3 regions of the Peribacillus sp. NPDC097295 genome follow, and region 2 is predicted to be linked to each of the others. Evidence: riboswitches for the same ligand, from Rfam matches in the RefSeq annotation. Region 2 holds a riboswitch; each other region holds the start of a gene.

Region 1 (10,538 bases), on a different contig from region 2:
GTCCCGTTCCTTTTTCTTTTGATGAATAAAATGGTTCCCCGAGGTGCTTCATGCGATTTGTTTCTATTCCACAGCCATTATCCTTGATGGTGATGGTGATTGAATCATTAATTTGCTCAATCTCGATCGCTATATGGGATGCCGATGCCTCCAATGCATTTTTCAACATGTTTATGAATACTTGTTTAAGCTGATTTGCTTCACATAAGATTAGCGGTATCTCATTTTTTAGCTGTATAGAAATTTGCGTGGAGGAAGAATTGGCCTCTAATTTAAGCAAGTCTCTAACTTCACCCATCAACTCAACGATTTGATTTTCGCTGAGTGTGAGTTCTTGTGGTTTCGCTAGGACCAGCAGTTCACTTACAATCAAGTTAATGCGGTCCAGTTCACTAAGCATGATGGTATAGTATTGTTCGTGGGGATGATCACTACTACTCAATAGTTGCACGAAACCTTTTAATGAAGTTAGCGGATTCCGCACTTCATGTGCGACACTTGCTGCGAGTTCACCGACAATGGATAGTTTCTCGGATCTTCGCAAGCGTCTTTCTGTTTCGCGAATTTGTGTAACGTCTTTTGCATAAGTAATGATTCCCGCTAATTCGTTCCCTACCAACATTGGTACAAATGTACATGAAAGTAAGATGTAATTCCCATTTTTGGTAACGAACTCTATATCTTGTCCTTTTTTAATCCCTTTTTGTTTTTCGACTACATATTCACAGGAAGAACGGATAAGCTCTTTAGCTTCGCTGGAAAAATTCAAATCGACAAACAGGTCGCCCTGAACCTCTTCGTTATGAAACCCCGTTACGGCTTCGAACCTAGGATTGACAGTTGTAATGGTTCCCTTCAAATCAAGCATGAGCACTGGGTATGGATTGTGTTTAAATAAAGATTTATAGCGCTGTTCACTAGCCAGCAGTTGATTTTCCGCGGCAATTCTTTCAGAAATATCCCTGCCTATGACGACCAATCCTTTTCTGGACCCATCCTCATGGAATATTGGGACTTTGATGGTATCGAAGGTCTTGAAATTACCGTCAGGAAGAGGGATATTCTCCTCACAACGCGTAATTTCCCCCATTTCCCATGTTTCTTGATCGGAGTCTTCGCAGTAAATCAACGATTCCTTGTAAAATTGAGAGTATTCAGCTAGCTCGCTATCTTTTTTTCCTTTATAATCGACATTCTCCAATTGGAATAATTGAAGTCCAACAGTATTTGATTCTAGCCATCTACCTTCTCCGTCCTTGAAGTTCACAAAGTCCACCATTGAGTTGATGAGGGTACTTCGAAGTTGCTCCTCTTCTTTTAATTGTTTGAGCTCTTCTCTTTTAGATAGATAGAGAAATAAAATCAATCCGATTAATAGGACAAATACAAACCCCTCTACTCTCTGGAGGAGAAGGAATACTTCTTTATCTTGTAAAGTAGTAGTTAGATAGTAATTGAAAATAATTAATGTGGTCATTCCAGAAAGAATGTAAATTACTAATATGATCCGTTTTGACATAAGGGTCTCCCTGAATTTTCCGACATTTCCAAAGTTGAAATACATACACATTTTAACAAATTATAGAAGGGAAATATATGGTTCATGATAAAAAAACAGGTATAAGATTACCTGTTTTAGACTGTAGACAAACTCGATGAAAAATGTGAACGTTGATTTCCACTTCAGGCACTCGCTTTCCGCGGGCGGTCAGGGAGCCTCCGCGGTTTCGCCTGCGGTGGTCTCCCCTAGACGCGCATGTCCCGCAGGAGTCTCGTACCTTCCGTTCCAATCAACTTTGCGTTATCATCAAGTGAAATTTATATATTGGCAAAAGAGTATGGTTTAGATTACTTTAAGGGACTTTTTAAAAAAACAGGCGATGCCTTTTGTCGACAAACTGAAACAGGTATAAGATTACCTGTTTTTCTTTAAGAATGTTAGGTTCTTTTTTTTCTTGAAGCGTTTAAAGAGAAGGAAAAAGACTAAGAGCAGGAAACCGAGTACAATTAATGTATATTGATTCATTTCTATGGAGAGTAGTCCGTATGGGATTAAGGATAGAAAGAAAAAGTAAATGAGATTGCCTAATGCGGTTGCGATTAAGAAATCTTTGTAGGTGACGGAGCTAACTCCAGCTGCCAGATTTATTAAACTTGTCGGGATGAAAGGGAAAATTCGACCTGTAAAGACATACATGAACCCATGGTCCATAACAGATTCCTGCCAATCATTACCCATCTTTCTTAAAATCAATGCCTGGAACCAGTGTCTGGCGGCATAGAAAATGATTCCTGATGCAACCACGCTTGTAAGCCAACTCCATAAATATCCGAATGAAAAGCCAAAGATCGTGACATTGATTGTTAAGAGTAAAATTAGGGGAATGACAGTAAAGAAGTTCTGAATAATCATCAAGACGAACGTCACAATAAAGGTAAGTAGAAGGTTTTCTGTTAATATGGCTATCACGGAGTCCAAATCGCTATTCCAAATCAGTGTGAACAATTCCGAATTCAGTCCGATGAAGGTTATTACAATCAGGAGGACGAGTAAAGTCAATATTTGTTTCAACATATCACCACCATTTATCATTTTTTCCGGGTATGGGTGAAAAAAAGAGCCGCTGCATGTAGCAGACAGCTCTTTTTGAAAATGAATGTTCTTTTACATTGTATGCAGGGATTTCAAAGCAGCTTTCCAAATTGAATTCTTTTATTCATTATATAAATGATGGGTGCACCAATCAGAAGGACGAGGAACTCTTCGGTAGCTGTAATTGCCCAGGTCAATAAGAACGGGACACCTAAGAATAGATTTAATTCTATGGCTATCAGGAACATCGTCAACGTGAATACGATGATGGTAACGGCCATTCGACCCTTAATGCCCGTTATGAAACGGGAAGAAAAGATGACAAGCAATAAGGCTATCAGAGATTGCCCGACCCCGAAAATCAAATCATATGCCCCTAGCTGTGAAAAGAACAAGTTCGATATGAACACACCGACGACTATGCCGTATATATATTTTTTATTAAATACAATAAGATGATTCAACATTTCGGGTATGCGAAATTGAAACACCCCGAACATAATCGGTTGAAACACGAATGAGACAGCGATATATATGGCAGCCAATAGTCCATTTATCGCGAGTGTACGAATATTCATTTTTTCTCTCTCCCTAGTTTTTTATCGTGGGATGGTTACGAACCACGTTTAGGCTTTTGCCCGAAGTTTAATAGTATCGTATATAGGGCAGTTACGTCAATTTCAAGAGTTTATGCGTGATATGAGATTTTCAGAATAAAGGAAAGCTATTTTGCTTTAGTGTGATGAAGAATGGTACTATTCATACAAGAGATAAATGGGAAAGGATGAAAGCAAATGTCAATAGAGGCTGTTAAGAACCACTTTAAGCAGTGGAGTAGGGAAGCTGATGTAATGGAATTCGAAACATCTAGTGCAACGGTAAATCAAGCCGCGGATACAATCGGTGTCATTCCTGCTAGGATTGCTAAAACGTTGTCATTTAGAGGAGAAGGGGACCAAGCAATACTGGTCGTAGCTGCGGGAGATGCGAAAGTGGATAATAAGAAATTTCGAAAGATGTTTGGGTACAAGGCTAGGATGCTTTCTCCAGATGGTGTTCTTCAACAGACGGGACATGCAATCGGTGGAGTTTGCCCCTTTGGGTTGGCGAATGACCTGGATGTATACCTGGATGTGTCGATGAAAAGGTTCGGAACAGTTTTCCCGGCTTGCGGAAGCGCGAACTCAGCTATTGAACTTTCACTTGCGGAATTATTTCAATATTCAAAAGCAACGAATTGGGTGGATGTCTGTAAGGATTGGGACCAAGAATCTGATGAGTAAGTTGCAGAAACCTCTCATTTGAATCAATATAGAAAGTCCATATAATTGGATTTTATTCTGCGCTGGGTTAGGGAAATCAGGGAGATATGCAACGATGGAGGGTCATTCATGTCCAATGTCAAGTTTACACATAACGATAGTAGTTATCACAGCCTCAAAAATCTATATGAGGAAAATATCACGGTCAAGAGCATTGCTCAAGAGTTGGAGTTCTGCAGCAAAGATGAACCGGCCATTCCTATTAAAATTAAAATGGAAGAAAAACATTTTGATACATTGGCGGTGGAAGATGAGGGGGAGATTGTTGGATATATCGATAGGCATGAACTTGGTGAAGGGGAAATTTCAGATTATATGAAGGTTTTTTCTCCAAGGGAGCTTGTATCGGATTCAACGCCTTTGATTCAACTATTACATATTTTCAAGAAGAAGACACGGGTATTTGTGCTGGAAAATAATTCAATAAACAAGTTGATCACCCATGCTGACCTCCAAAAACCACCGATCAGAATGTTGATTTTCGGTTATATCACTCTTTTGGAGATGAGACTTAGTGATATCATCTTGCATCGATTCGGGGGTGAAAGCTGGTATCCGATGATCAGCGAGGATCGTCTTCATAAGGCAAATCAATTATATGAAAGAAGAGTGGAGAAAAATGAGGAAATTAACTTAATTGAATGTATCCAAATTAGTGATAAATTCGACATTATTCATAAGGACAAAGAATTGAGAGCCTTTTTCCAAATCCCTTCAAAGAGTAAAGGGAAGAAAGACGCCAACGCCATTCGGAAGTTACGGGATAAGATTTCACATGCCAATGAACTCGGGTTGGATATGTCTTGGATTGACATCATAGAAGTGGTCCAAACCTGTGGTCGACTACTGGAGATTTCCGAAACTTATCAGTATGAAAGGTAATGAATAATGCTTTACCTACATTCACTAGAAAATTTGCGAAGACATTCAAAGAAGAACCCACCATTGTGCAGGTTCTTCTTTTTGGTATATAGATTTCTTCAACGTCAAAAATCCGGCAGTTCATCCAGGTTATTTTCCTTTATGCCATCCGGTTCGCTTCGCAATATATCCCGACCGTATTTATGAAAGACGTCGACATTGGCGAGTGCCCCGGCTTTTGCTTCCGAAAGTGCTGTTGGATAATCAAGTTCTCTTCCAGTACTTGTCTTTATGGCGATGATATTGTCCTCGTCGTTTTTCCTTACGGCGACAATTTCCTCTTTATCGCTACCACTTTGATTGTTAGCTTGTGGCGTAGCTTGTTGTTTATAGGATTCATAAGCTTCTTCAAATGCGTCCATTGTACACCTCCTCTTTATAGGGTGAACCATTTTTCCAGCAATATACGAACTGGATTTCGTCATGATTCAGCCGTTTTTCTGTCCAAATGGACCGAATTTTCGGCCCGATTTTATTTTTCACCTTCATTCCATCAGTTTTTAATCTTGGCATGGCACTTGCATTATATATAAGCGAAAGTGAGAAATCTTTTAGCTGAGGGAGGAAAAGAATCATGAATGTAAACCAGGGGACAAGTACAGTGGAAAATGAAACGTTGAAGGACGTTAAAACAATGAAGGCAGCGGTGGTCAATGAATTTAATCAAGAGCTTGAGATAAAAGATGTGCCCATTCCGGATTTAGAATATGGCGAGATTTTAGTCAAGATTAAAGCATGTGGCGTATGCCATACAGATTTGCATGCCGCACATGGTGACTGGCCGGTGAAACCGAAGCTGCCTCTTATTCCTGGACATGAAGGTGTAGGCATTATCCAGAAGGTGGCAGAAGGTGTTACATCATTGAAAGTGGGTGACCGAGTGGGGATTCCATGGCTCTATTCGGCTTGCGGCGAGTGTGAATACTGTTTGACCGGCCGTGAAACGCTCTGCTTGGACCAACTGAATGCAGGGTATTCGGTCGATGGTGGATACGCAGAGTATTGTAAGGCACCAGCTAAGTATGTCGTCAAGGTTCCTGAGGGGCTGGACTTTGCGGAAGTTTCCCCTATATTCTGTGCAGGCGTGACGACATACAAAGCTCTAAAAGTGTCAGAAGCAAAGCCGGGTGATTGGGTGGCCATCTATGGAATTGGCGGACTTGGGCATGTCGCATTGCAATATGCGAAAGCGATGGGCTTTAATGTCATTGCCGTCGATATTCAAGATGATAAGCTTGAGCTTGCAAAAGAACTAGGGGCAGATTATACAGTGAATGGTTTGAAGGGCGATCCCGTTCAAGCGATTATGGATAAGGTTGGTGGAGTACAAGCAGCTATTTCGGTTGCCGTGACGAAAAAGGCTTTCGAACAGGCTTACAGTTCTGTCAAAAGAGGAGGGACACTCGTCGTGGTCGGATTACCGAATGAAGAACTTCCCATTCCGATTTTTGATACGGTATTAAATGGTGTAACGGTAAGAGGATCAATCGTTGGTACGAGAAAAGATTTGCAAGAATCTCTTCAATTTGCGGCAGAGGGAAAAGTACGGACCAATATTGAAACAAGGCCGCTTGATGAAATCAATGATGTGTTTAAAATGATGGAAAAGGGTGAAATTAACGGCCGCATCGTTTTAACATTAGAATAGAAATGAATGAAGGGTGTCCTATTGATGGGGGCACCCTTGTTCAACTTATTGTCCGCTATGATTCTTTTCATTTAGGATATATCGTAATTTCCTCATGGAAATCTGCAGACGCTTGGCAGCTTCATTCCGGTTTCCATATGTTTTTTGCAGGGTTTGCAGGACGAGCTCTTTTCCGATGGTGGTTTCGAGCTGTTTAATTTCCAAGAGGATATTTTCAAGCGTCAGTTCATCATTTTCATTAAAATCCGCTATAAGCTTCTTGCGCCATTCTTCAAGATGGTTTTCAGGTAAGTGTGGGTCCGTTGCTGAACACTTCTTGGATGAAATAACTTGGGTAGGCAGAACGATGTCGTCTGCTGTAATTTCCTGTTCATGATCTGCGAGAGTAAGGGTTCTCATGACGACATTAGATAGTTCACGGATATTCCCAGGCCAGTCGTAAAGCTGTAATTTTTCGATAGATTCTTGTGAAAAGGTAACATCAGGCTGACCATGTCTTTCAACCAAATGTTCTACGAGAAGTGGAATATCTTCTTTTCTATCTCGTAAGGCGGGGATTTCAAGAGTAACAACATTCAGGCGATAAAATAAATCTTCCCGAAATTTATTATTTTCTACTGCTTGTTGTAGATTTTCGTTAGTGGCGGCCACCAATCGGGCGTTTGTCCGTAAAGTCCCGCTGTTTCCAACGCGCATAAATTCCCTCGTTTCCAACACCCGCAAAAGCTTGACTTGGATAGCCGGGCTAGCATCTGCAATTTCATCAAGGAAAAGGGTTCCGTTCCCAGCCACTTCAAAGAACCCTTTTCGCATTTGAGTGGCACCGGTGAAGGCTCCTTTTTCATGGCCGAATAATTCACTTTCAAGCAGGGATTCTGAAATCGCTCCACAATTAATCGCGATAAAAGGTTCACGGTTACGTGGGCTTGCTGAGTGAATGAAGCGGGAGAGTACTTCTTTACCAGTTCCCGTTTCTCCTTCGATTAAGACATTAACCGATTTTTGTGCCACTTTGAAAGCCATTTCAGTCAGTTCCTTCATTAATATACTTCCTCCGATAATGAGACCGGAGTCCTTGGCCATTCTCTGAATGAAATGCTGATTCGACGCTGTGTTTTCATTCAAGAGATTTTCAAGCTGTTTTTCCAATACTTCAATATCAATAAAGGGTTTTTCCATATAATCACTTGCCCCAAGTTTCATTGCACGGACAGCGGTCATGACTGTACTGTACCCAGTCATGATGAGTGCCTTACAACGAGGTTGTTTTAGCTTGAGATGCTGCAAGAGGGAAAGGCCGTCGCAATCTGGAAGCTTTAAATCAATCATTGCTGCATCATAATGTTGCTGCTCAAAATCTATGGCATAAAAGTCATTTCCACTGTTTACGACGTGTACCTTGTATCCTTTCATCGTAAACAGGCGGGATAAAAAGGTACCAACCTCTTTTTCATCGTCCACAACTAGTAAATGAAACATGCTATATTCCCCTTTCAATATCTGTCGGCAAGGGAAGCTTTAGAAAAAATGTACTTCCTTGGCCAGGAGTACTCCATACGTCAATTTTGCCGCCATGGTCTTTCGCAATGCCAAGACTAACGGACAACCCCAATCCTGTTCCTTTATCACGGTCTTTTGTCGTATGAAAAGGATGGAAAATGAGCGGTAGGCTCTCAGGTTCAATACCTGTCCCATTATCAGCCACCTGCACCACCATATATTTCTCCATTGAATAGGTATGCACGCTAATTAATTTTTTTTCTGAAACATCATGATCTTCCAAGGCATCTTTGGCATTCAATAACAAGTTGATGATAATCTGTTCGATTTGCTGTTGGCTTCCCTTGATATAGGGGAGATCGTCTTGTAGCGATAGGCGAATGGATATTTGTTTCTTTTCGAGTTGAAATTTCAGCAGGTTCATAACTTGATGGATGGCTTCATTAATGGAGTAATAGTGGAACTTGTATTCATCCTGCCGTGAAAAGGTAAGCAGGCTTTTGACAATTTGCCTGCATCGGTCGCCACAATTTTGTATATCAGTTAAAAGGCCATAGTCAGGGTGTTCGGGAAGACTATTTCTTAATAAAAGTTGAGAATTACCAAGGATGGCCGTTAATGGACTATTCAATTCATGGGCTACTCCAGCTGCCATTTCGCCGATGGCTCCTAGCTTGTCGGCATGTAGTAACTGAGCTTCCATTTTCCTTCTTTCAGTGACGTTTTTATAGTAAGAAATGACTCCGTATACTTGCTGCTCCTTGTTTTGAATGGGGTAAGCGTGCATTTCCATTATGACACCATGTTGAAGAAGAATTTCCTGAAACCCAGGCTTACCAAGTGAAAAGGTTTCTTGAACGAGAGCTTGTGATGCCTCTTTCAAAGGGGATAAATCAAAAAAATCCTTGGCAGAGTCATTGGCTTTGTAGACTCGACCCTCCCGGTCAAAGACGATGATCATATCTTCTACCGCTTTGAAGGTATCCTCCCATTCCTGTTTGGAATGAAGCACATCCTTATAGAGCTGGGCATTCTCAAACGTTAGCGCTAGCTGTTTTGATAATTGTTCAAGAAAGACCAATTCATCCTCATGCCACTTTTTGTTATTTTTCCTACCGAAGGTTAAAACCCCGATTTCTTTACTCTTTCCGTACAAAGGCATCAATAAGAGCGTTTTAATCTGAAGAGATAGCAGTTTTTCCTTTTCTAGATAGGTTGGGAACATTTCGTCTTCCACCTGGAGAAGATGAAGGTCTTTTAAGGAATGTAGTTGATTTCTTGGTTCCATTTCAATTTCGCAATATCCCTGTGGGCACATATGGAGCAGGGTTGGTTCTTCTTCATATAAAAAAATAAAATGACAGTCATCAAATGATATCAGTAATTTAAGTTTTTCGATTACATGTTGCAAAATCTCCTGAATATCCACGTCTTTATTCATGGTTTTGGTAATATCATTCATGATTTCAAGTTGCAGATTTTTCTTTTTTAACTGATCGACGGTTTTCTTTAGTTCCGTGTAATATGTTTTTTTCGAAGATCTCACACCGGTCATTAAATCTATCATTTCACTTTTGTTCATGTTGGCACCTCCTATAGGGCTGTAAGGAGCAATTGCTTAATCTGTTCTAGTGACATATCACGAGGATTCGTGATCATGCAGGCGTCATCAATAGCAGTCATGCCTATAGTTTCAATCATGTCAGAAGTAATGCCGACGTCACCTAAATTCCTAGGTGCGCCTATATCTTGTGATAACTCCCTTACAAAGGCAATAACAGCAGTCCCAGCTTGTTGCTCTGACAGAGCCCTTGTATCAATCCCCATGATATCTGCCATTTGGCTGAATCGGCTAGGGGAAGCGATCCGATTGAAATCCATGACATGGGGAAGAAGGATCGCATTGATTTCACCATGTGGAAGCAGATACTTGCCGCCTATGGCATGGGAAATCGCATGGGCGGCTCCTAAAATGGCATTGGAAAAGGCAAGTCCGGCTTGCAGGCTAGCCATTGCCATCGCTTCTTTTGCCTCTTCATTGTGCTTGGACGCAACGGATGGACGTAGGTATCTGGAGACAGTGGAAAGGGCGTTTCTTGCTTGAACATCCGTGAGTGGTGTTGCTGCGATGGAAACATAGGATTCGATAGCGTGAGTCAAGACATCCATTCCCGTGGCCGCAGTCAAGTCTGGGTCCAAGGTTGTCAATGTAGCAGGATCAACGATTGCAATATCAGGAACGAGCGACTTTGAAATGATCGTCATCTTTTTCTCTCGAAACGAATCGACAATCACCGAAAACTGGGAGACTTCCGATCCTGATCCAGCAGTGGTCATGATCATCACCATGGGCGGAAGAGGGGAATGTACTTTATCAACGCCTTCATAATCACTGATGATTCCGCCATTCGAAGCCAATAAAGCGACTCCTTTGGCGACATCCAGTGCACTGCCCCCTCCAACCCCAATGATGGCATCACACTCATGGTCAAGAAAAATCGAACAGCCGGCTTCTATTTCACGATCTTTGGGATTCGTCGTCGCGTCGATAAAG
Region 2 (10,538 bases):
GGGCCAACCCGATGATTCTGATTCAATTCATTTATTTCTGCCATATCTTCTTCCGTTAATTCAAAATCAAATATGGAAGCATTCTCGACAATGCGGTGCTCTTTTGTTGATTTTGGAATAGTGACGATCCCATTTTGTAAGTCCCAACGTAAAATGACTTGCGCAACACTTTTGCCGTATGTAGACGCAATCTCTTGTAATCGCTCATGATTCAGAAGTTCCCCTTGCATCAGTGGAGACCATGCTTCTAACTGAATTCCTTGATCTTGGCAAAATGCTTGAATATCTTTTTGCGTTAACCGCGGATGGCATTCGACTTGATTGACCATTGGCTTCACTTCGGCGTCTTCCAGTAAATCTTTTAGATGGTGGATTTGGAAATTACTTACCCCGATCGCTTTTACTTTTCCTTCTTTATAAAGGGTTTCCAATGCTCTCCATGCTTCTTTATATTTTCCTTCAACAGGCCAATGAATCAGATAGAGGTCCAAATACTCCAACCCTAGTTTCTTTAAGCTTGTTTCGTATGCAGCGAGTGTCGATTCGTACCCCAATTCGGAATTCCAAACCTTTGAGGTAACAAACAAATCTTCTCTTGCTATTCCCGCTTCCTCTAGCCCTTCGCGAATGCCTTTTCCGACTCCCACTTCATTGGCATAAACGGCTGCTGTATCAATGCTGCGATACCCGTGTTTAATTGCCACTTTGACCGCGTTCACTAATTCCGGGCCCTCTACCACTTTAAATACACCCAAGCCAAACCAAGGCATTTTAATCCCATTATGTAATGTCGTTGTATCTTGTAAACTGTTCACCATGATTGTTTACCTCCAATTTTTTATTCATTGAGATGCAACGCTACCATTTACTATCATACATCCCTACATTTAATTATGATATATTTTAACAATAAAAAGAAGTACGTACTTTGAAGTAATATAGGTACTTATAAGTTCCTATAAAGGTAGGGAGAAAAGAATGAGCATGCAGAAAAAGAAATACAATATTTCAGTCGAAGCAACATTAGAGGTCCTAGGTGGAAAATGGAAGTGTGTGATTCTTTGCCATTTAACACACGGGAAAAAACGGACAAACGAATTGAAACGCCTAATGCCCAACATCACACAAAAGATGTTGACCCAGCAATTGCGGGAATTGGAGAAGGACGGAGTAATCAATCGAATTGTTTATAACCAAATGCCGCCTAAAGTAGAATATGAGCTTAGTGAGTACGGACAGAGTTTAGAAAGCATATTACAAGCATTATGTACTTGGGGTGAAAATCATATTACGAAAGTGTATGGTGATAAATTTTCCGTCCTTGAAGAAAGTGTGTTAAATGATCGACTTAAGTGAATCAAATGAAGGAACCCTTAAGACTGGTGTAGAAAACTAATAGATACAGTAGGGGTCACAAGATGAAATGTAGGAGGAAAACATGAGAATACTATTGGAGTTATTCCGGATTCTTTTAATATTTGGCATTGTCGGCGCTTTTTGTTCAGGCATATTAACAAATGTTTATCAGAATTTCGGCATCGATTATAATCAGTATGGCTATTTGGGTTCTGTGGCCATACTTATATTATTGTTTATTGTATATCGAAACAAGTTGCAATTCAGTGGGTGGTATAAAGGAAAAAAAGAAAAGCTGCCAAAAAGGGTTACACAGGTCCTATTCGTTTTTTCCATCGTATTGTTGATGATTCCTCCCCTCTTACAATTTACAAGCTAATTCTAGGAAACGTGATTATATAGTGAGTTGGGGTGAACGATGTGCAAAAAGTGCTGAATATAATGATTCTCTTTCTCCTTCTCGGCGGTTTTTGGTATGGATATGGAAAAGACATTCAGGAATCGGGAATAAAGGCGGGAATCGAATCTTTCACGACAGATGTTCGCTCCCTCTTAACCAAGCCTGAAGTATCCAATGCCATCGAAAAGTTGAATGCCGAAGTCAACCAGTTAATCGGAAAGTTGACAGATACAATGAATCAATCAAGGAATGAAGAACAGCCCGAAACGAAAAAGGTGGAAAAACCTGACTTGCAAGCCCCTGCTGGATCCTCCTTTTCGGTCCGTAATATCGAGCTTGGCGACACAAAGGATTCCGTTGAAAATCAAGCCGGACCTGCGAAACGTCATTCCGTGAACGAATATGGAGTGGAGTGGTTTGCCTATCATGAAAACTACCAAAACTTCTTCATGGTCGCATACGACAGCAAGGATAAAGTGGTCGGTCTCTATACAAATCAAGATTTAATTTCCTCCAAGCAGGGGATAAAACGGGGCACATCAAAGGAAACGGTGACGGAAAAAATGAGTGAACCGATCACAAAACTGCTTAAAGGCAATGTGTATTACCAGATTCAGAGCAATGGCGAATACGATATATTCAAGATGGATAACAGCTTCGTCACGATTTTTTATGATAAACATGAGAAGAATACCGTCACATCGATCCAAATCATCAGTGCAGGTCTTGAACAGCAGAAGCGCACTTATTTCGCAGCCGCTAGCCCTGAGCTTAAAAAGGGCTTTGAATATCAACTCTTCGATCTGACCAATGCTTCAAGGGTCAATCACGACCTTTCCGTCCTTTCATGGGATAAACAGGTTAAAGTGACCGCTCAAGATCACAGCAAAGACATGGCCGTCAATCAATACTTCAACCACACCAATCTTGAAGGGGAATCCCCCTTCGATCGGATGGAAAGTGATAAGATATCGTTCCGGATGGCTGGAGAAAACCTTGCTGCTGGTCAGAACAGCAGTATCTTTGCACATGAAGGTTTAATGAATTCAATCGGGCATAGGGAAAATAAATTACAAAAAGACTTCTCTTCACTCGGAGTGGGGGTTGCCTTTGAAGAAAATGAAAAACCATATTATACAGAGAATTATGTAACAAGATGAGCCATTTTCAAGCCGTAATCAGGGATGACCTGAACGGTTTTTTTGTTTTTTATCAAATATTCTGTCAATTGCACATTTTAACTTGACTACTACTTTATTCCTGTTAGATAATACACAGGAGTAATATTATGAGAAGTATTTAATCCAATAAAGAATAATGTTCCTCACCATATTGACCCGTCTGATTTTCCCACACTTAAAGCTCCTAACATTAACCATCAGAACAGTCATAGAGACAAAAGAATCGGCTATTATGTAATAGAACTAAACCCAATCAGTCAGTTTACTTTCTAGCTTGCAATGCTCTGGGTTATTTAAAGAACAAGGGTTAGATTGGAGGATAATTCATGGATTGCGAAGAAGAGCTTCAGCAGAAGCCCCTTGATAGTTTATGGCTAGCACTCATTATAGAAGCGAAGCAATGTGGAATAACGCTAGAACAAGTTAGAAAATTCATCGAGAAGGACTCAGGTGGCGTGGCAACGCACCAAATACGATAACAGAGGTGGGCTTCCATTAGAGGTTCACTTCTTTTATTTTTACATCTATATCGGTCAAACGCTCATACTAGTTCTTAGATAACCAAAATCAAGGACGTGAGCTTAGATGGATTTTTTCTACAGCCAAGAAACACTTACCAGCCTTCAGTGGATTTTGCGAGCGATTGTATCTTTCTTTTTTTTACTTTTTGCGGTTAAAATGATGGGGCGCCGAGCCATTTCCCAGTTAAGGTTGATTGATTTTTTAATGGCCTTAATCATTGGAAATATTCTTGCCCATCCATTATCTGATGAACAGTTAGGCTTAAAGGGGCCAATGATCACGTCTGTCGTACTAGTTATTTTATATATCATCAGTGTATTTTGGAGTCTTCATTGGGGCAGACTTCAAGACTTTTTCGGAGGTCCTCCTTTGCCCCTTATAGAAAACGGACAAGTCATCCATAAAAACTTAATCAAATCACGTATTTCAATCGATATTTTATTATCCGAATTAAGAAAAGCAAGAATTAAAGAAATCCAAAAAGTTGCATTGGCATTTTGGGAACCTGATGGGACTATTTCGTTCTTCTTACTTCCCCAATACCAAGCAATTGCCCCAGCTGACATACAGTTAACTACAAAGCCATTTTCTTTTCCCATAATTATAATTAAGGAGGGGAAGATTGATTTTCATGAATTAAACCGATTAGGTAAAGATGAAGGATGGTTAAAAAATAAAATAACCATGTACAATGCGGGTGTAACCGATATTTTATTGGCAACTATAGATCATACCGGTAACCTCAAAGTCTTCTTATACGGCTAGATTGGTCTGCTAAAAGTTTTCATATCATAGGAAAAGGCCGCCAACTTCGAATCGGCGGCCTTCCTTTTTTCCTTCTTACCAGTCCAGGGTATTCAAAAAGCGATAAACATCCTCATACACTTGCTCGCGTTCTTTTCCCAATGTGATGATGTGTCCTGATTGCTCGTACCAAATCAATTGCCTATGTTGCGTATCGACTTCATTGAATATTGTCGGTGCGCTATTCGTATAGTCAGGTGCATCCAGTCGACCTTGTTGAACAAGGGTTGGCGCAGTGATTAAGTCTAAATTTTCACTCGTCTCTTCGATGATATGCAACACATCTTTCAATGAATCCATTGGCTCTTGTTCAAGGAGCTTTATTTCGGCATCGATTTGCTCTGCCTCTTTGCCTTCAAATTTCTTGTAAGCCTTGGCATAACTAATCATACGGTTATGTAGTCGCTCGACATCTCTTCCCTGCATGGGCGCACACATGGAAACAACCCCCTTCACAGGGAATTCAGTTCCCACTTTCAAAGAAAAGACCCCGCCGAGTGAAATCCCGATAACGGCAATTTCCTCATACCCTTCTTCTTTAAGGAAACGATACCCCTCCACTACGTCTTTCCACCAATCCTTAGGACCGGTATGAATAAGTTCCTCAGCTGGCACGCCATGACCTTTATATAGAGGTGCGTGGCAGGTATAATCGCGGTCATTGAGATAACGACCCAACTTCTTCATATCTGCTGTGCTTCCGGTAAATCCGTGAAGTAAGAGAACTGCTCTATCTCCACCTTTATATGTGAATGTCTCAGGTGCAATGACTTTCATACTATCTGCTCCTTTTCCTCTAGTTGTATATGTTGAAATTTCAGATAAAATCATTAAGTTTCTTAAAATGTTATGGTTACCTTGATTATAGTACCTTGGCCTTAATTTGGACAAGTCATCCGGCTCGAAGCACATTTTACTATGACTGATTTTATTTAGCAATCTAAAATTTACTTTTTTTAGAATCTTTTACCTTGTAATACGAGGTGCATCGTCATACAATATAAAAAAAGGAAAAAGATGGTGATTATAATTGGATAAGGAAATGATGAAGGGCAGCATTGACCTCCTCATACTTTCGCTTCTTTCCCAAAAAGAATTATACGGCTATGAAATGACGAAAGTTTTGAGAAAGATGGGCGAAGGACAATATGAAATCAGTGAAGGCACGCTATACCCTGCTCTTAAGCGTTTAGAAAAAAAGGAATACATTGAAGGGTATTGGCAAGAGTCCGAGGCAGGACGAAGGAAATATTACCGGCTTACCGACAGTGGACAAACGGAACTGGAAAGGAAACGCAGCAGTTTTTCCTTCCTGGAAAATTTAGTCCGGAAAAGCGCGGAGGATTTCTGATGAAAACAAAATTCGAACGATATATTCAAAAAATCGTTAATCAAACCGATTGTACCAAGGAAGAAAAAGAAGACATGTATGAAGAAATACTCGTCCATCTAGAGATGAGCCAAGCCGACTTAATCAAACAAGGTCATTCCCCTCAACAAGCGGAGAAGATGGCGATAGACCTTTTTGGAGAGGAATGGGAGATTGGCAGTCAAATTCAGCAAGCGCTCTTTCCCTATCGAAAAGAACTAATGCTGACACTTTCGATCGTGTCCATTCTTTACACGTTCTCCGTATACTCATTACAACTTTTTCAAAATGGCGATGCTTACATCGGCTGGCTTCTTTTTTCGATATTGACTAGCGCTACCTTACTCTCACTTACCCTTAACCTCTTAGTCTCTATCAATCGCAAAATTTGGATCAATACAGCTTTAGTGACACACACCCTTGTCTATCTATATGGCTGGGGAGTCGCTTCCGCCCTCGACTTCACGATGTTTCCCTTATTCAGCCTGATCATTGCGGCGATTCTCTTGCTCTCTCTTTATCTCATTTATAAGACAGCCTTGGTGCTGCCAAGCTATACCGGTAAGTCTTTAAGAAAAGCCAAGCGGCTGCATATATTTAATATAACACTTGGCGTCTTGATTATGGCGGTCACCATCTTTTATCTATATATCTTCCTGATTTTCTCAAGTGAAATCCAACTGTTTATGGTACTATTTTTCATCCCGGCCGTTCTCTGGATATCTCTATACATCTTGCAGATCAAATTATTGAAAAAACATCCAAAGGCATCGACTATTTGCACCCTTTTACAGGTTGTGCTTGTGTTGTCCATTGTCCTAACGCTGTTCACTCTTTACCGATAAGGAGCTCTTGAAATGAAAAAGAAATCGATTTATCTCATTTTGATCTCGCTAGCTCTCGTGACCCTTTTATTTGTCATGGCCGGCTTGGTCTTTAAAAAAGAAGAAAATGAAAAACAACAGGGTCTTACCAATCAATACGATGTTTCCAGCCAAGGAACGTTTGCCTATGTCACGCATGATCAGGGCAAACCACAATTAAACCTTTATAATCCAGACTTATCCTTGGAGGAAAAAGTCATCGAACTCAAAAACGATGAACAAATACTCGATCCTACCTTTTCCTATGAAGGGGATATGCTCGCATTTATCACGACAGATAAAAACCAAGGCGAAGATTCGACGAGTACTGTACACTTGCTTGATCTGAGATCCAAGAAGGTCAACGAATTATTCGATGTAGATTTTCTCCTCACAGAACTCGAATTCGAGAATCAGGGCCGTTCCCTTTTTTATATCGGGGCCGGCACCTATAAAAACTATTCACCCATCGCTGGTCCACGTCCGCATGACCTCGATATCTATGAGTTTGATTTCGAGAAGAATGAGTCTACCCAATTGACCACGTTCAAAAAATACGGTCTCAGTTCTCTAAATGTCGCAGGGGACGGGAAAGCCGCATATTATCAAACGGACGATGATGACGATGCTAAAACGGCTGATGAAATTTTCGAAACGCATCAACGGATCTTTAAAATCGAATTCAAGAATAAGAAAATCGAAACCGTCTCCGACCCTGAGAGAGATGTTGATGTGTTCGATTTCATGATGGGACCCGATGAAAAAACGATGGTTTTCCAATCTATCGCAAACGAGGACTCAGGGGAAAATTATATCTATGAATTATATACGTACGACCTTGAAACCAAAACCGAAAAACAGCTCACACACTTAGATGAGTACACCGAACGCCCAGTCCTTAGCGGCGATTCAAAAACGGTCTACTTCATGGTAGATAAAAAATTCGGGGTAAGCGATCCGGAGTATCACCTATATAAAGTGGATATCGATGGAGGTGCGCCGAAGGAAATTATCTTACCGAATGAATGAATAGTGAGAATAGTAAAGTGGGTGATATTATGAGGAAATATAGTAGGCTATCTATAGCTTTTAGCAGTATTGGATTAATTGGGATTGGATTACGTTTCTTAAGTACCGTTACTCATGACTATTTTTTGTTTGGTTTCATAATAACATAAATCGTGGGAGCCATTTTTAGCTTTATCGCAATAGGAGCAAAAGAAAAAGGCAATGCGAAATTCTTTTCTGTTGCCTCACTCTTTTTCATCTTATTATGGGTAACCTGGTTTGAACCTTTTGAAGTGATTCGTATGCTAACCTGGATAAAAAACTAACCTATATAAGAAAAACCCGTCTTGGTAACGGGTTTTTCTTCTGTTTACCTTTCTCATGTATTCTCACGATTCTCGCTTATCTCGATTATGCTTTCTATAATTGGCACATGAAAATTTCAAACATTCCCCCTGGACTTGCGGACCATATTTCTCGCGAAAGGCTTCCAAGCAATGGCACTTGTCTTCTTCTTTTTTCGTATCATCCATCGAGCGCATTCCCTCCCGTACTTAACCGCTTTTCAAGTCTTACATGGATTTTACCCAATAGGACAGCACCGATAGACTGAATGATAGTTTTAACGATAATCTGGCCAAAAATGGCGGCAGGCACGGCATCCCAAGGCAAAATATTCGCACCCAACGGACTAAGCCCGATCACGACGAATATCGCGGAGTCGAAAAAGCCTCCCACAACCCCAGAGTAAAACACCCTCCAGCCCAACGGTAGCTTTAAGCGGGTGTATATCTCAGTATCTGCCGTTTCCGCCACCACGAACGATAGGGCAGAAGCAAATACGATCAATAATGTGTCCCCTAATAAGAATGATACACTTGCTGATAAAATAAGTGCCATGATAATGCAAAGATAGGTCTTTGCCCTGCCAAATTTATTTTGAACCAGATCACGAAAGATGAAAGTCCCTCCGATGAACAATGTTCCCATCGGAATGATGAACACACCAAGTTGTAATGGTAAAAAAGCTGCTGTGACCACATTTGCGGTGACGATGGATAGTAAATACAATAAAATTCTGATCATTTCTTCCAATCTCCTTATACAGGAAAAACAGCACCCTAAGAAAGAGTGCTGTTCTCCTTAGTTTTTTTGAGAGGGTAGCTAGAACCTCTTCCGCCTTAAGCGGATTTATCATTTTCCTTCTTAATCTTATCTTGAATGTGGGAGTAAATCAATATTTTTCCGAATGAATGTCAGCTGTACGACTCTGCATTATATCCATTTTATGACAAACGCTTTATACTAATAAAAAGAGAAGGAAGGGGTTTTTTTAAATGACAAAGGACTATGTAAGGGAAAGTTTCAATGAGCATGCCTCTCAATATGATGAGCAACGACGTAAGCTTATTCCGTGCTTTGATGATTTCTACTCGATACCCATCACGGTTCTCGAGACGAATAATGACAGACCCGATGTATTGGATATCGGTGCAGGCACCGGACTGTTTTCTTCCTTTCTAAAAGGTAAATTCCCACAAGCAAAACTGACTCTCATCGATATTTCCGAGAAAATGATGAAAGTTGCAAAAGACCGCTTCAAAAGTGAAAGTGATGTCCAGTATATAATCGCCGACTATACGGATTATGTTTTCGAAAACAAGTATGATTTCGTCATTTCCTCCTTATCCATCCATCATTTAACGGATAATGAGAAAAAGAATCTTTATCATTGTCTATACGATGCTTTAAAGCCAGGTGGCATGTTCGTGAATGCCGATCAAGTGCTTGGTCAAACATCCCATATTGAGTCGCTTTATAAAGAAGATTGGGCGACTAAAATCAATAGCAGTGGCTTAACCAAAGAAGAAGTGGAAGCTGCCCAAGAACGGACGAAGCTTGATAAAATGTCCACACTGGAAGATCAAATTAAATGGTTGCACCAAAGCGGGTTTCAGGATGTCGATTGTCTATATAAGTATTTTAATTTCGTTGTGTTATACGGAAGGAAAACGTAAATCAGTCCAGATAGAACACACAGGAATATATAATAAGAAGAAAAGCGGTATTTTCCCTTCACTGGAAACTACCTTTTCATAAAAAAACAAAAGATGTATGGCGTTTTACCCCTATTAAAAAAGAGCAAGAGAAAATCCCCTGCTTTTTTTAATTTGTTTTCATCGTCCCATTTTTAATTGATATGCCTTATCAAGAGTTTCTTTTAAAAGTTCACTTCTCTTCAAAATATAAGAGGTCCAGAATGTTTTTCCAATTGAAGCAAGTTTTTCATCGGAATAACTGTCACTTTCAAATTTACCCCAGCAGCCATCTTTCGTAAGCTTATCCCAAAAAACATAATCAGCGAATTTATTATTTTCGACAGGCACTTCAGAACCCATTGAACCAACCTTTACAAGTTCCGGGCAAAGCCACATTGCCGTACATACTGATAAGAAACCAGCATGTCTTTCTTTAAGTCCTTCAATACCTGCTTCCTTTAAAGCCTCTTCCCAAGCTAAATGCCGATGGGTAGTAATTAAAATAAGTTCAGGATACTTATAGTTTATTTGTTTGACAAAAGCAGATTCCCAGTAAGCCCCTCCATGTCCATTACATAAAACGAATTTTTTAAAACCTTGTCTCGATAAATTAAAAATTATCTCTTCCAACATTGAAGTTAACACATTGGGACTCACTGTAATAGTGCCTTTACAGTTAGCATGCTCTTCTGAAGTGTTAAAAGGAAGTGTTGGTAATACGTAGCCACCTAATAATTCTCCAAAAGCATTTGCATACTGTTCAGCTATTAATGTATCTAAATGCATCGGTAAGTATGGTCCAAACTGTTCCGTAGCTCCAACAGAAATTATTGCGATTTCTGTCCCACTTTCCTGAACAATCTTTGTTGAATCTCTAAAACTTAACATATGAAATCTCCTTTTTCTCCCTAGTCATTTAATTTTATCACTTTTTTATTACCAGGAAAAAGTTTCAAGATCTCCTTCACCTTTTATATTAAATTGCTTTTCTTGTAA
Region 3 (10,538 bases), on a different contig from region 2:
AAATTTCCAAAAGGAGTCACGATAGTATGGAATTCTTTGATCGATTTGCCGTACCTCATCCAAGTCTTGCGATTTACGCATCGATGGTTGCCATTGGTCTTACTACTCTTGCCATAATTGCTGGTTTGACATATTTCAAAAAATGGGGTTATCTTTGGCGTGAATGGTTAACTACAGTTGACCATAAACGTATCGGTATCATGTATATAATCGCAGCTTTAGCCATGCTTTTCCGCGGTGGCGCAGATGCTATCATGATGCGTGCACAACTTGCCGTGCCAGATAACAAACTTTTAGATGCACAGCATTATAATGAAATTTTCACGACACATGGTGTCGTAATGATCATATTCATGGCTATGCCATTTATCATGGCCTTCATGAACATCGTAGTTCCATTACAAATTGGTGCACGTGACGTAGCATTCCCACGTCTAAATGCATTAAGCTTCTGGTTATTCTTTATGGGTGCAATGTTATTAAACATTTCATTCGTAGTTGGTGGTTCTCCTGACGCAGGTTGGACTTCTTATTTCCCACTTGCAGGTAATGACTTTAGTGAGTCGGTAGGCTCGAACTATTACATGTTCTCTCTTCAAATTGCAGGTCTTGGTACATTGATGACGGGTATTAACTTCATCACGACGATTCTGAAAATGAGAGCACCTGGTATTACATTAATGAAAATGCCAATGTTTACTTGGTCTGCATTAATCACAAACTTGATCATTGTTTTCGCTTTCCCTGTATTAACAGTGTTACTTATCATGGGAACAATGGATCGATTATTCGGAACCCACTTCTTTACAACAACTGGTGGCGGTATGGATATGCTTTGGGCTAACTTCTTCTGGGTATGGGGTCATCCTGAGGTTTACATCTTAATCTTGCCGGCATTCGGTATTTATAGTGAGGTTATTTCAACATTTGCAAAACGTAATCTATATGGTTATAAATCAATGGTAGCTTCAATGGTTATCATCTCGCTTCTATCATTCCTAGTATGGGTGCATCATTTCTTTACTATGGGTCAAGGAGCACTTACAAACAGTATCTTCTCTATTACAACAATGGCGATTGCTGTTCCAACCGGAGTCAAGATATTCAACTGGTTGTTCACGCTTTATAAAGGTAAGATCACTTTTAGCACGCCAATGCTTTACTCAGTACTATTCTTGCCGATTTTTACAATCGGTGGTGTGACTGGAGTAATGCTTGGAATGTCAGCAGCTGATTACCAGTACCATAATACAATGTTCTTAGTAGCCCATTTCCACATGGTTATTATTCCTGGTGTTGTATTTGCGATGTTAGCTGGTCTTCATTTCTACTGGCCAAAAATGTTCGGTTTCATTTTGAATGAAAAAATCGGTAAGATCTCAGCTTGGATTATCACAATGAGTACGTTAGTTGCATTTATGCCGATGTTCTTCAGTGGTTTAGATGGTCAAGCACGTCGTATGTACACATATTCTGAATCAACTGGATTCGGTTTGATGAATATGATTTCATTCATTGGAGCAGCTGGACTTGCTGTAGGTTTTGCGGTAATCGTCTACAACGTGTACTACAGTATTCGTTACTCTCCAAGAAATATCGGTAAAGATCCATGGGATGCCCGTTCGCTTGAATGGTCTACTTATAACCCTGCACCAGAATATAATTTTGCGGTATTGCCACAGGTTAATTCAATTGAACCTGTATGGGATGCTAAGAAAAAGGGTCACGATCTATTCCCAGGCAAGTATGAAAAAATTCATATGCCAAATAATAGTGGAATGCCGATTATCATGAGTGCGATCTTCTTTGTTTGGGGATTCTCATTCGTATTTGGACTTTGGATTCCTGGTATCATTGCTACAATCGCGATCTTTGTATGTATGGCGCTTCGGTCATTCGAGGAAGATCATGGTCACTACATTTCAGTTGAAGAAATTGAAGAGACAGAATCAAAATTGCGAGGTGCTAAATAATGAAAATTGATAACTCGCTGCCACTTGAATATAGTACTGAAGAGAATAGTCTGAAGATATTTGGCTTCTGGATTTTCCTTGGTGCTGAAATTATGCTGTTCGCTACACTATTTGCTGGATATTTCGTATTACAGGGCCGTACTGATGGCGGTCCTGGAGTAGAGATTTTCGAAATCACTCCAGTTCTAGCAGAAACCATTTTACTTTTAACAAGTAGTTTTGTTATCGGTCTTGGTATCCACGCTATGCGTCTTGGTAGACAGAAAGCGATGATGACATTCTTTGCTATTACGCTTCTGCTAGGCCTAGGATTCTTATGCGTTGAAATTTACGAGTTTAAACACTATGTTCATATTGGGGCAGGAATACAAACTAGTGCATTCACAGCCATGCTGATGACAACATTGGGAACACACGGAGCTCACGTAACTGCTGGATTATTCTGGGGAACATTCATTATCCTACAGGTTAAAAAGCGCGGCTTGACTCCGGCCACAGCTAATAAGTCGTTTATCTTCTCACTTTACTGGCATTTCTTGGATGTGGTTTGGATCTTTATCTTTAGCTTCATTTATCTGAAAGGAATGATCTCATAATGTCTGAATTATTCCCGCGTAAACAAGTAATGGGTTTTATATTTTCAATGATTCTTACTGCAGCGGCTATTGCCGTTTACTTCCTTGATATGTCATTCGCAGCTGGTATGACAGTACTACTAGTCACTGCATTTATACAAGCAGGTCTTCAGCTTGTCGTATTCATGCATGCTGGTGAAACGAAAGATGGAAAAGCAATTTACGTAAATGTTTATTATGGTATGTTCATTGCATTATTCACGGTTTTTGGTACATTACTAGCTATGATTTGGGACGTGTAAGAGAATCTATCAAAAGAGGGCGCCTTTTAGGCGCCCTCTTTTGATTTGTTCAGGAATTTTCACAAGGTAGCTTAAGGGGGAGGCGTGAATATTTCGAGGAGAGTCTTAATAAAAAAGGCAATAAAAAAAAGCAGGTATTTAAAGCGACGCCTGCTTTTTTATTCTTTCCATTGTTTCTCTACTTGGTGAAGGGCGGTTTGGAAGATTTCTTCCTCATTAGCACCCGGTTTTGCTAGAACATTAGTCTGATAAGATTTTCCTTTGTAATCAACCTTCACAGTAACTTTCATCATTTTACCTCATCCTTTCTTTATTCTACACACATACTATATACCCGTTACTATCGAACAATCAAACATATTGCCTAGCAAAACAATTAAAATATATAATTTTCACAATTATCTGATAAAACAAAGAAATTGTCAAGATGTTTTAGGGTCAGACCCCATTTCCCGGTCTATTTTTTCGCAAATCTCGATATTGACAGAAGTGCGTTTTTTTACTATATTTACAAAAGGTAATTTTATAATATTTCCCGATGAACGGGAGAGGTTCATAGCACTACCCTCTTAAAAAAACTATGGCTTTGATATTTTTTGCGAATCAACCATATCTTTGAGGAGATATGGTTTTTTATTGTATAGAGGCCTTTTATGAACCTCCCTGGTTACGTGGAAGAGGAGGACGTCTATATGTCTGGAAGAAAAGAAGAAGAACTGAATGATATAACATTGCTAGGAAATCAGGGTACCCAATATACGTTTGATTATGCCCCTGAGATTTTAGAGTCATTCGATAATAAACACCCGAACCGGGATTATTTCGTAAAATTCAATTGTCCGGAGTTTACCAGTTTGTGTCCCATCACGGGCCAGCCGGATTTTGCGACCATATATATCAGCTACATTCCAAGTGTGAAAATGGTTGAAAGCAAGTCATTGAAACTGTATCTTTTCTCTTTTCGCAATCATGGGGATTTCCACGAAGATTGCATGAACATCATCATGAACGATTTAATCGAATTGATGGATCCGAAGTTTATCGAGGTCTGGGGCAAATTCACTCCACGTGGGGGCATTTCCATTGATCCATACACGAACTATGGAAAACCTGGGACGAAGTTTGAAGAAATGGCGAATTACCGTTTGATGAATCATGACCTATATCCAGAAACCGTGGATAATCGGTAAATTCTGAATCAACAGGACTAATAGCTCGTATAAAGAATAGTATTTTTAGCTTCTCGATTTTCGGGAAGTTTTTTTGTTTGTATGAAAATACTGGGTCAATATCTTACCATGCAAATGACCATTATTGGATTATAATTATATTGTCTTTATCAAAAATACATATGTCCTCATATAATGGAATTAACTCTTGATTGTTTCACGAAAACGCGTAATAATAGGGTGAGTTGATTTTGACAGAATATTTATAAAATAGGGGTTGTCGGGATGAAAGTAGCAAAGTTTGGCGGGAGCTCGCTCGCGTCGGGGGAACAGTTGAAGAAGGTATTCGAAATCGTGGTTTCAGATCCAGAGAGAAAGGTCGTCGTCGTTTCAGCTCCAGGGAAACGCAATTCCGATGATATAAAGGTAACTGATTTATTGATTGAAGCTGCGGAACAGCAATTACGTGGGGATGATGGCGGGCTTTTAATAGAAGATGTTGTCTCTCGTTATGCGAGCATTGCTGAGGAAGTGGACATTTCAGGAACGGTCATTGCGGAGATACGTGAAGACTTACACACTTTGCTGCATGCGGACCAGAGTAAACCGAAGCGTTATGTGGATGCATTGAAGGCGAGCGGGGAAGATAATAATGCGAAGCTTGTTTCCGCTTATTTTCAGAGTCAAGGTGTGGAGGCGCAATATATAAATCCCAGGAAGGCCGGATTGATTGTGACGGATGTCGATGGATATACACAGGTGCTTCCTGAATCGTACGAGCGTCTATATGCACTTCGTGATGAGCCGGGTATCGTGATATTCCCAGGATTCTTCGGCTATACACTGGACGGGGATGTTTTAACGTTTTCAAGAAGTGGCTCGGATATTACGGGCTCGATTCTTGCAAATGGCGTGAGGGCAGACCTGTATGAGAATTTCACGGATGTGGATGCCGTATACGCAGTCAATCCCAATGTGGTTCCCAATCCGAAGGGAATCCGTGAATTGACGTATCGGGAAATGCGGGAACTCTCTTATGCAGGATTTTCGGTTTTTCATGACGAAGCGCTAATTCCTGCATTCCGGGCTGGCATTCCGGTACATATCCAGAACACGAACAATCCAACAGCACAGGGGACAAGGATTGTGAATACGCGAGATAACACGAATGGCCCTGTGATCGGAATTGCGAGTGACAAAGGGTTTTGCAGTATTTACATTAACAAATACTTGATGAACCGTGAAGTTGGTTTCGGGCGCAAATTGCTTCATATTCTTGAAGATTACGGTGTTTCCTATGAGCATGCCCCATCTGGCATTGATGATGTGACCATCATCCTGCGTCAAGATCAAATGGGCGAAGAAGTCGAGGCAAAAATTGTTTCGCGTATTAAGCAAGAGCTTCATGCCGATCAAGTAATTGTTGAACATAACCTTGCATTGATCATGGTCGTTGGTGAAGGCATGCGCCATAATGTCGGAACGACGGCAAGGGCCTCGAAAGCATTGGCCGATGCCAAGGTTAATATAGAAATGATCAACCAAGGATCTTCCGAGGTGAGCATGATGTTCGGCGTGAAAGGGCATAGTGAAGAAACGGCCATCCAGGCTTTATATCATGAATTTTTTTAAGAATAAGTGTTTTGGAACCTCCTGGATTCGGGAGGTTTTTTTTATGTGAAAAAACTCTTTATCTTTTACCATAATTTAGTCATGATAGAGAAAGGGAAAAATGAAAGAAGGCGGAAGATATGGGATGGTTGATTAATCTCCGGATTGTCATGTTCTTGTTGATCAGCTATATGTATTACTTGCGGATCCCGGATTCTGATCTATTTTTAAAAGGGCTACTCGTCCTAATCGTGGTAGCTTTTATGCTGAATCATTATTTGATTTTCTATAAGGACGCATTTCAGCATGAGTTACGCGTCATCTATTTAGATGGCGTGCTCAGTTTTGGGTACGGCTATTTGTTCCCGCACTCCACCCTTTATTTGATTCTGGTCGGCGTCGTCACGGTTACCTTGTTTATCCTGGTCTCGGAGTCTAAGAAACATCGAATATATGGGCTGTTTTTTGTATTCTTATGGGTCTCGGTCATGGTCTATACCTATTTGCGAACGGGAACTCTCGATATCATTGATAACCTCGTGAGTATCTCGTTTGTCGCCTTTACGGCTGTGGTTGGCAATTTGATTCGAAAACTTATAGAAGCAAGTGAAGTGATGAGTGAGCAATTCTTACAGTTGAACGAGGCGCATGAGGAGCTATCAACAGCCCACCAGCAGTTGCAGGAGTATTCGGCTCAGGCAGAGGAATCGGCAAAAATCAGGGAGCGAAACAGGATTGCACGGGAGATTCATGATACGGTGGGGCATAAAATGACGGCCTTATTTGTACAGATGGAGCTTGCTTACGAGCTGATTAATCATGACTTGGATAAAGCGAGGGATACGATGAATGTCTGTAAGGATTTGGCGCAGGAAGCCTTGGAGGAGGTTCGTTTTTCCGTCCAGGCATTAAAAGAAGAAGAAACGACCTTTCTATCCAGTGTGAATAAGCTGTTGAATGAATTCCATCAATCGACAGGCTTGAAGTCGAATGTTGAGATTCAAGGAGACCCAAGTCATATACCAAGCACACTTCAGCCTACACTCATTCGAATGATTCAGGAGAGCGTAACGAATGCAAAACGCCATGGAAATGCGACGGTCAGTTCAATCAAGCTAGTGTGTATTCCGGAAAAGGTGAGGATAGAAGTGCAGGACAATGGCATGGGGGCGAGCTTGATCATTCCAGGATTCGGGTTGAAAACGATGCAAGACCGGATTAACGAAATGGGCGGGGTCTTATCATATGGAAGCAAACAATCTCAAGGGTTCCATATTACTGCGGAGTTTCCGTTAAACGAAAAAAATGGGTGATTGGAGGAGCGTCATGATAAAGGTAATCATTGTGGATGATCAACCGCTCATCCGTGATGGGTTGGCGGCATTGCTGAATTTGAGGCCTGAGCTTGAAGTAGTTGGCGTGGCGAGTAATGGCATGGAGGCTTATGAACGGTCGGTGGAAATGGAAACCGATATTGTCTTGATGGATATCCGGATGCCACGAACGAATGGTGTTGTCGGGACAAAGATGATTACGTCGCAACTTCCGAATACGAAAGTGCTGATGCTAACGACATTTCAGGATAGTGAACTCATTTTCTCGGCGTTGGAGGAAGGAGCGAGTGGGTATTTACTGAAAGACATGTCAGCTGACATGATTACCAATGCAATCAAGACCGTTCAATCAGGGGGGATGGTGCTTCCTCCAGAGATCACTGCCCAAATGCTGCAAGAGTTAAAGGGGGAAAAAGAAAGGAAGGTGAGCACTTTTCCTGCTGTCCTCACTGATCTGACCAACAGGGAACGCGATGTACTAAGGGACCTTGGTTTTGGAAAAAACAATAAGGAAATTGCAGCTGATTTGTTCATTACAGAGGGAACCGTGAAAAACCACGTGTCGAGTATCATTTCAAAACTTGAACTGCGTGACCGCACCCAGGCAGCCGTTTTTGCCGTACGGTATGGGGTGACTACGTTTACAGAATGAATAGTTAATAGATAGATGACTTTCAGCATAGCGGAAGGTCATTTTTTTTATGGATATCTTCCTTGAGGTAGATGGTTTATTTTTACTTTGGTCTTAGAATGAGGAAGAAGCGTTATACGAGGAGGAATGAATCGGTGCTAAAGGTGAACGAGGTCAGGAAATCATACGGGAAGAATGTGGCTGTAAAGGACATTTCTTTTTCGGTGGATAAGGGGGAATCATTCGGTCTACTGGGGCCAAATGGAGCCGGCAAATCGACGACGATTGCCATGATTTGCGGATTGCTGCCTTACGAGTCGGGAGATATCCTTATTGATGGTCTTTCGGTGAAAAAGGAACCAAGGAACGTTAAAAAGAAAATCGGAATTGTACCACAGGAGATCGCTTTGTACCCGACGATGACCGCGCAAGATAACTTACTGTTCTGGGGAAGGATGTATGGACTGTCTAGGGCAAAGGGGAAGAAAAGGGCGAAGGTTGTCCTTGATATCGTCGGGTTACAGGATAGGGCGAAGCATAAAGTCGAGACCTTTTCTGGTGGGATGAAAAGGAGACTGAATATCGGTGCCGCCCTGATGCATGAGCCTGAACTCTTAATCATGGATGAGCCGACGGTCGGAATCGATCCGCAATCGCGCAATCATATATTGGAAACGGTGAAGAGGTTGAATGGGGAAGGAATGACGGTGATTTATACGAGCCACTACATGGAGGAAGTAGAGAATCTATGCGACAGGATCGGCATTGTCGATGAAGGGAAAATCATTGCCCTCGGTAAGAAAGAGGAATTATGTGAATCGTTGGCCGAGGGAGCTGTCATACACCTACAGGTTGATTCACTCAATGAAAATTGGCTTAATGAACTGGAACATGCGGTGAATGTTGATAAGGTAGTAGCCGATACGGAAAAAAACACGCTCGAAATCGTTGTGACCAATCACCCGAATATCGTCTCGGACATTATAGCTTCCGCTGTGAAGTCCAATGTTAAGGTGCTGTCCTTTGAAAGGAAAGAACCAAATTTAGAAAGTCTTTTCTTGCAATTGACGGGGCGGTCACTGCGAGATTAGGAGGAGGTGTGGAAAATGAAGAGCTTTCTGATTGCATGGAAGGATTTTAAGATACGGGCCATGGACCGGCGGGGCTTCATGATGATGCTGATCATGCCACTTATCTTGACGCTGATTTTGGGAGCGGCCTTGAAGAATATCGTTGGAAGCGATGAGGGGTTTCAGGAAACGTCAGTCGGGTTGTATGTAGAGAAAAAAGATTCCCTGGCGGATACATTGAAGGATGATGTGTTAGCGAAGGCGGACTTCCTTACGGTTAAAACCGTAGACAGTGAAAAGAAGCTTGAAAAGATGGTGAAAAAAGGGGAGATCGAAGTAGGGGTTTATATCCCGGCAAAATGGAGTGGCAACCTTGCCGGAGCCGTCCTTTACTCGAATCATGATACACAATTAAAAGCAACGGTCGTCGAATCGGTCATCACTTCTTTTACTGAGCGGGTGCAGACAGTTTCGCTGGCTTCCGAGACTGTCATGGAAAATATGGTGGAAGTAACAGCAGCCTCTACGGGAGCTGGGGATTTAAGTGGAACAGGGGAGCGTGTATCCACAGTGTTGACAGAGAGAGGAAAAGTAGAAATGACGGTCGCCAATCAATCGGTCGGTGAAGCGTCTATATCCTCCATGCAGTATTACGCCGCCGCGATGCTTGTCATGTTTTTGCTTTTTAATGTGACGCTTGGAGCTAAGTCGATGATTCAGGAACGTCATACAGACACGCTTGCCAGATTGAATAGTACCCCGGTAAGTAAATACGGAATCCTGATTGGAAAGTTCTTGGGCACCCTTTATTTCGCCTTCCTTCAATTTTTGCTCTTTTACGCTGCGACGTCTTTCTTCTTCAACGTGAAGTGGGGAGATAATATTGGTCAGGTGGTGGCGACCGGTTTTGTGTATTCCGTCGCAGTATCGGGTCTATCCATGCTCTTGGCCGCCTTTATCAGGAAGGAGAAGACAGCTGATTTGATCAGCGGGATCGGTATCCAACTGTTTGCGATTGTTGGGGGTTCGATGGTGCCGATTTACGTGTTTCCTGAAAGTTTTAAAGCGATCTCCGCGCTGACTCCGAATAATTGGGCATTGACCGTTTTCTTGGACATCATGTCCGGCGTTGGATGGAGTGAGCTTTTGTTACAATTTTCGGTGTTAGGGGCCATCGGACTTGTGTCCATGTTGATTGGAGCTTGGCGATTAAGGGGGAGATATGTATGAGGAAAATCTGGAACATCTGCCGCTTTGAAATCCAGCGGGTCTTTAAGGAAACGCAGAGCTATCTCATCATGTTCGCGATGCCGCTTATCTTCACACTCTTGTTTGGTACATTATTCGGGACGGAAGAAAAAGATAAGCCTTCTGTTATATTTGTGGATGAAGATGGTTCGTTACTATCCGAGTCGTTATTTGAGCAACTGCATGAAAAGAACTCACTGTTCAGCATAAAGGAGGGGAACAATCAGGAAGCGCTCATGGAAGTTGAAGATAAAAGCGTCGTCGGAGTCATCCGTGTTCAAAAGGGGTTCGAAGCCAAAATGTTGGCAAGTGACATACCGGATGTTGAGTTTGAGCATATTCCCGAGTTCACCACCCATCAAACGATTAGTGGATACCTTTCCAATAAGCTTTCGAAACTGAATATCGAAACGGCCGCCGCCCTCGTTTGGAGTGAACAGAGTGGCGAACAGTGGCAAGATCTGTATGGAAAACTGAAAACGGAGTCAAGCACCGAAGGAACAGGTCTGAAAAAGATCATCACCGATGGAGGCAAGGTTACTGAGCAGGGCGGTTTATCTAGCAGTGCCGCCGGATTTTCCATCATGTTTTTGATGATTACGATGATGAGCGTGACGGGCACGAT

The links. A riboswitch is a leader RNA that binds a small molecule or an ion and turns the genes downstream of it on or off. The one in region 2 is predicted to bind preQ1.
Region 1: another riboswitch for preQ1. It lies ahead of ACIQXN_RS20550 (QueT transporter family protein); the one in region 2 lies ahead of ACIQXN_RS01645 (VUT family protein).
Region 3: another riboswitch for preQ1. It lies ahead of queF (preQ(1) synthase); the one in region 2 lies ahead of ACIQXN_RS01645 (VUT family protein).

What each region holds. Positions count from the first base shown of each region.
Region 1 covers NZ_JBIWCW010000024.1:5,074-15,611, reverse strand. The annotation lists gene ACIQXN_RS20560 (ATP-binding protein) at 1-1,519, opposite strand, end outside; gene ACIQXN_RS20555 (TVP38/TMEM64 family protein) at 1,916-2,572, opposite strand; gene ACIQXN_RS20550 (QueT transporter family protein) at 2,686-3,171, opposite strand; PreQ1 riboswitch class I at 3,179-3,223, opposite strand; gene ACIQXN_RS20545 (YbaK/EbsC family protein) at 3,388-3,876, shown strand; gene ACIQXN_RS20540 (hypothetical protein) at 3,985-4,797, shown strand; gene ACIQXN_RS20535 (DUF3892 domain-containing protein) at 4,902-5,198, opposite strand; gene adhP (alcohol dehydrogenase AdhP) at 5,471-6,484, shown strand; gene ACIQXN_RS20525 (sigma-54-dependent transcriptional regulator) at 6,530-7,963, opposite strand; gene ACIQXN_RS20520 (sensor histidine kinase) at 7,965-9,566, opposite strand; gene ACIQXN_RS20515 (iron-containing alcohol dehydrogenase) at 9,578-10,538, opposite strand, start outside.
Region 2 covers NZ_JBIWCW010000001.1:337,756-348,293, forward strand. The annotation lists gene ACIQXN_RS01590 (aldo/keto reductase) at 1-818, opposite strand, end outside; gene ACIQXN_RS01595 (winged helix-turn-helix transcriptional regulator) at 985-1,356, shown strand; gene ACIQXN_RS01600 (hypothetical protein) at 1,439-1,735, shown strand; gene ACIQXN_RS01605 (CAP domain-containing protein) at 1,777-2,916, shown strand; gene ACIQXN_RS01610 (anti-repressor SinI family protein) at 3,264-3,416, shown strand; gene ACIQXN_RS01615 (DUF421 domain-containing protein) at 3,523-4,224, shown strand; gene ACIQXN_RS01620 (alpha/beta hydrolase) at 4,300-5,040, opposite strand; gene ACIQXN_RS01625 (PadR family transcriptional regulator) at 5,294-5,614, shown strand; gene ACIQXN_RS01630 (permease prefix domain 1-containing protein) at 5,614-6,477, shown strand; gene ACIQXN_RS01635 (TolB family protein) at 6,490-7,524, shown strand; gene ACIQXN_RS01640 (hypothetical protein) at 7,893-8,036, opposite strand; gene ACIQXN_RS01645 (VUT family protein) at 8,029-8,586, opposite strand; PreQ1 riboswitch class I at 8,641-8,683, opposite strand; gene ACIQXN_RS01650 (class I SAM-dependent methyltransferase) at 8,841-9,521, shown strand; gene ACIQXN_RS01655 (creatininase family protein) at 9,681-10,430, opposite strand.
Region 3 covers NZ_JBIWCW010000005.1:251,722-262,259, reverse strand. The annotation lists gene qoxB (cytochrome aa3 quinol oxidase subunit I) at 27-1,973, shown strand; gene qoxC (cytochrome aa3 quinol oxidase subunit III) at 1,973-2,569, shown strand; gene qoxD (cytochrome aa3 quinol oxidase subunit IV) at 2,569-2,850, shown strand; gene ACIQXN_RS11960 (BA3454 family stress response protein) at 3,009-3,143, opposite strand; PreQ1 riboswitch class I at 3,393-3,438, shown strand; gene queF (preQ(1) synthase) at 3,543-4,040, shown strand; gene ACIQXN_RS11950 (aspartate kinase) at 4,305-5,651, shown strand; gene ACIQXN_RS11945 (sensor histidine kinase) at 5,771-6,943, shown strand; gene ACIQXN_RS11940 (response regulator) at 6,957-7,616, shown strand; gene ACIQXN_RS11935 (ABC transporter ATP-binding protein) at 7,715-8,686, shown strand; gene ACIQXN_RS11930 (ABC transporter permease) at 8,702-9,895, shown strand; gene ACIQXN_RS11925 (ABC transporter permease) at 9,892-10,538, shown strand, end outside.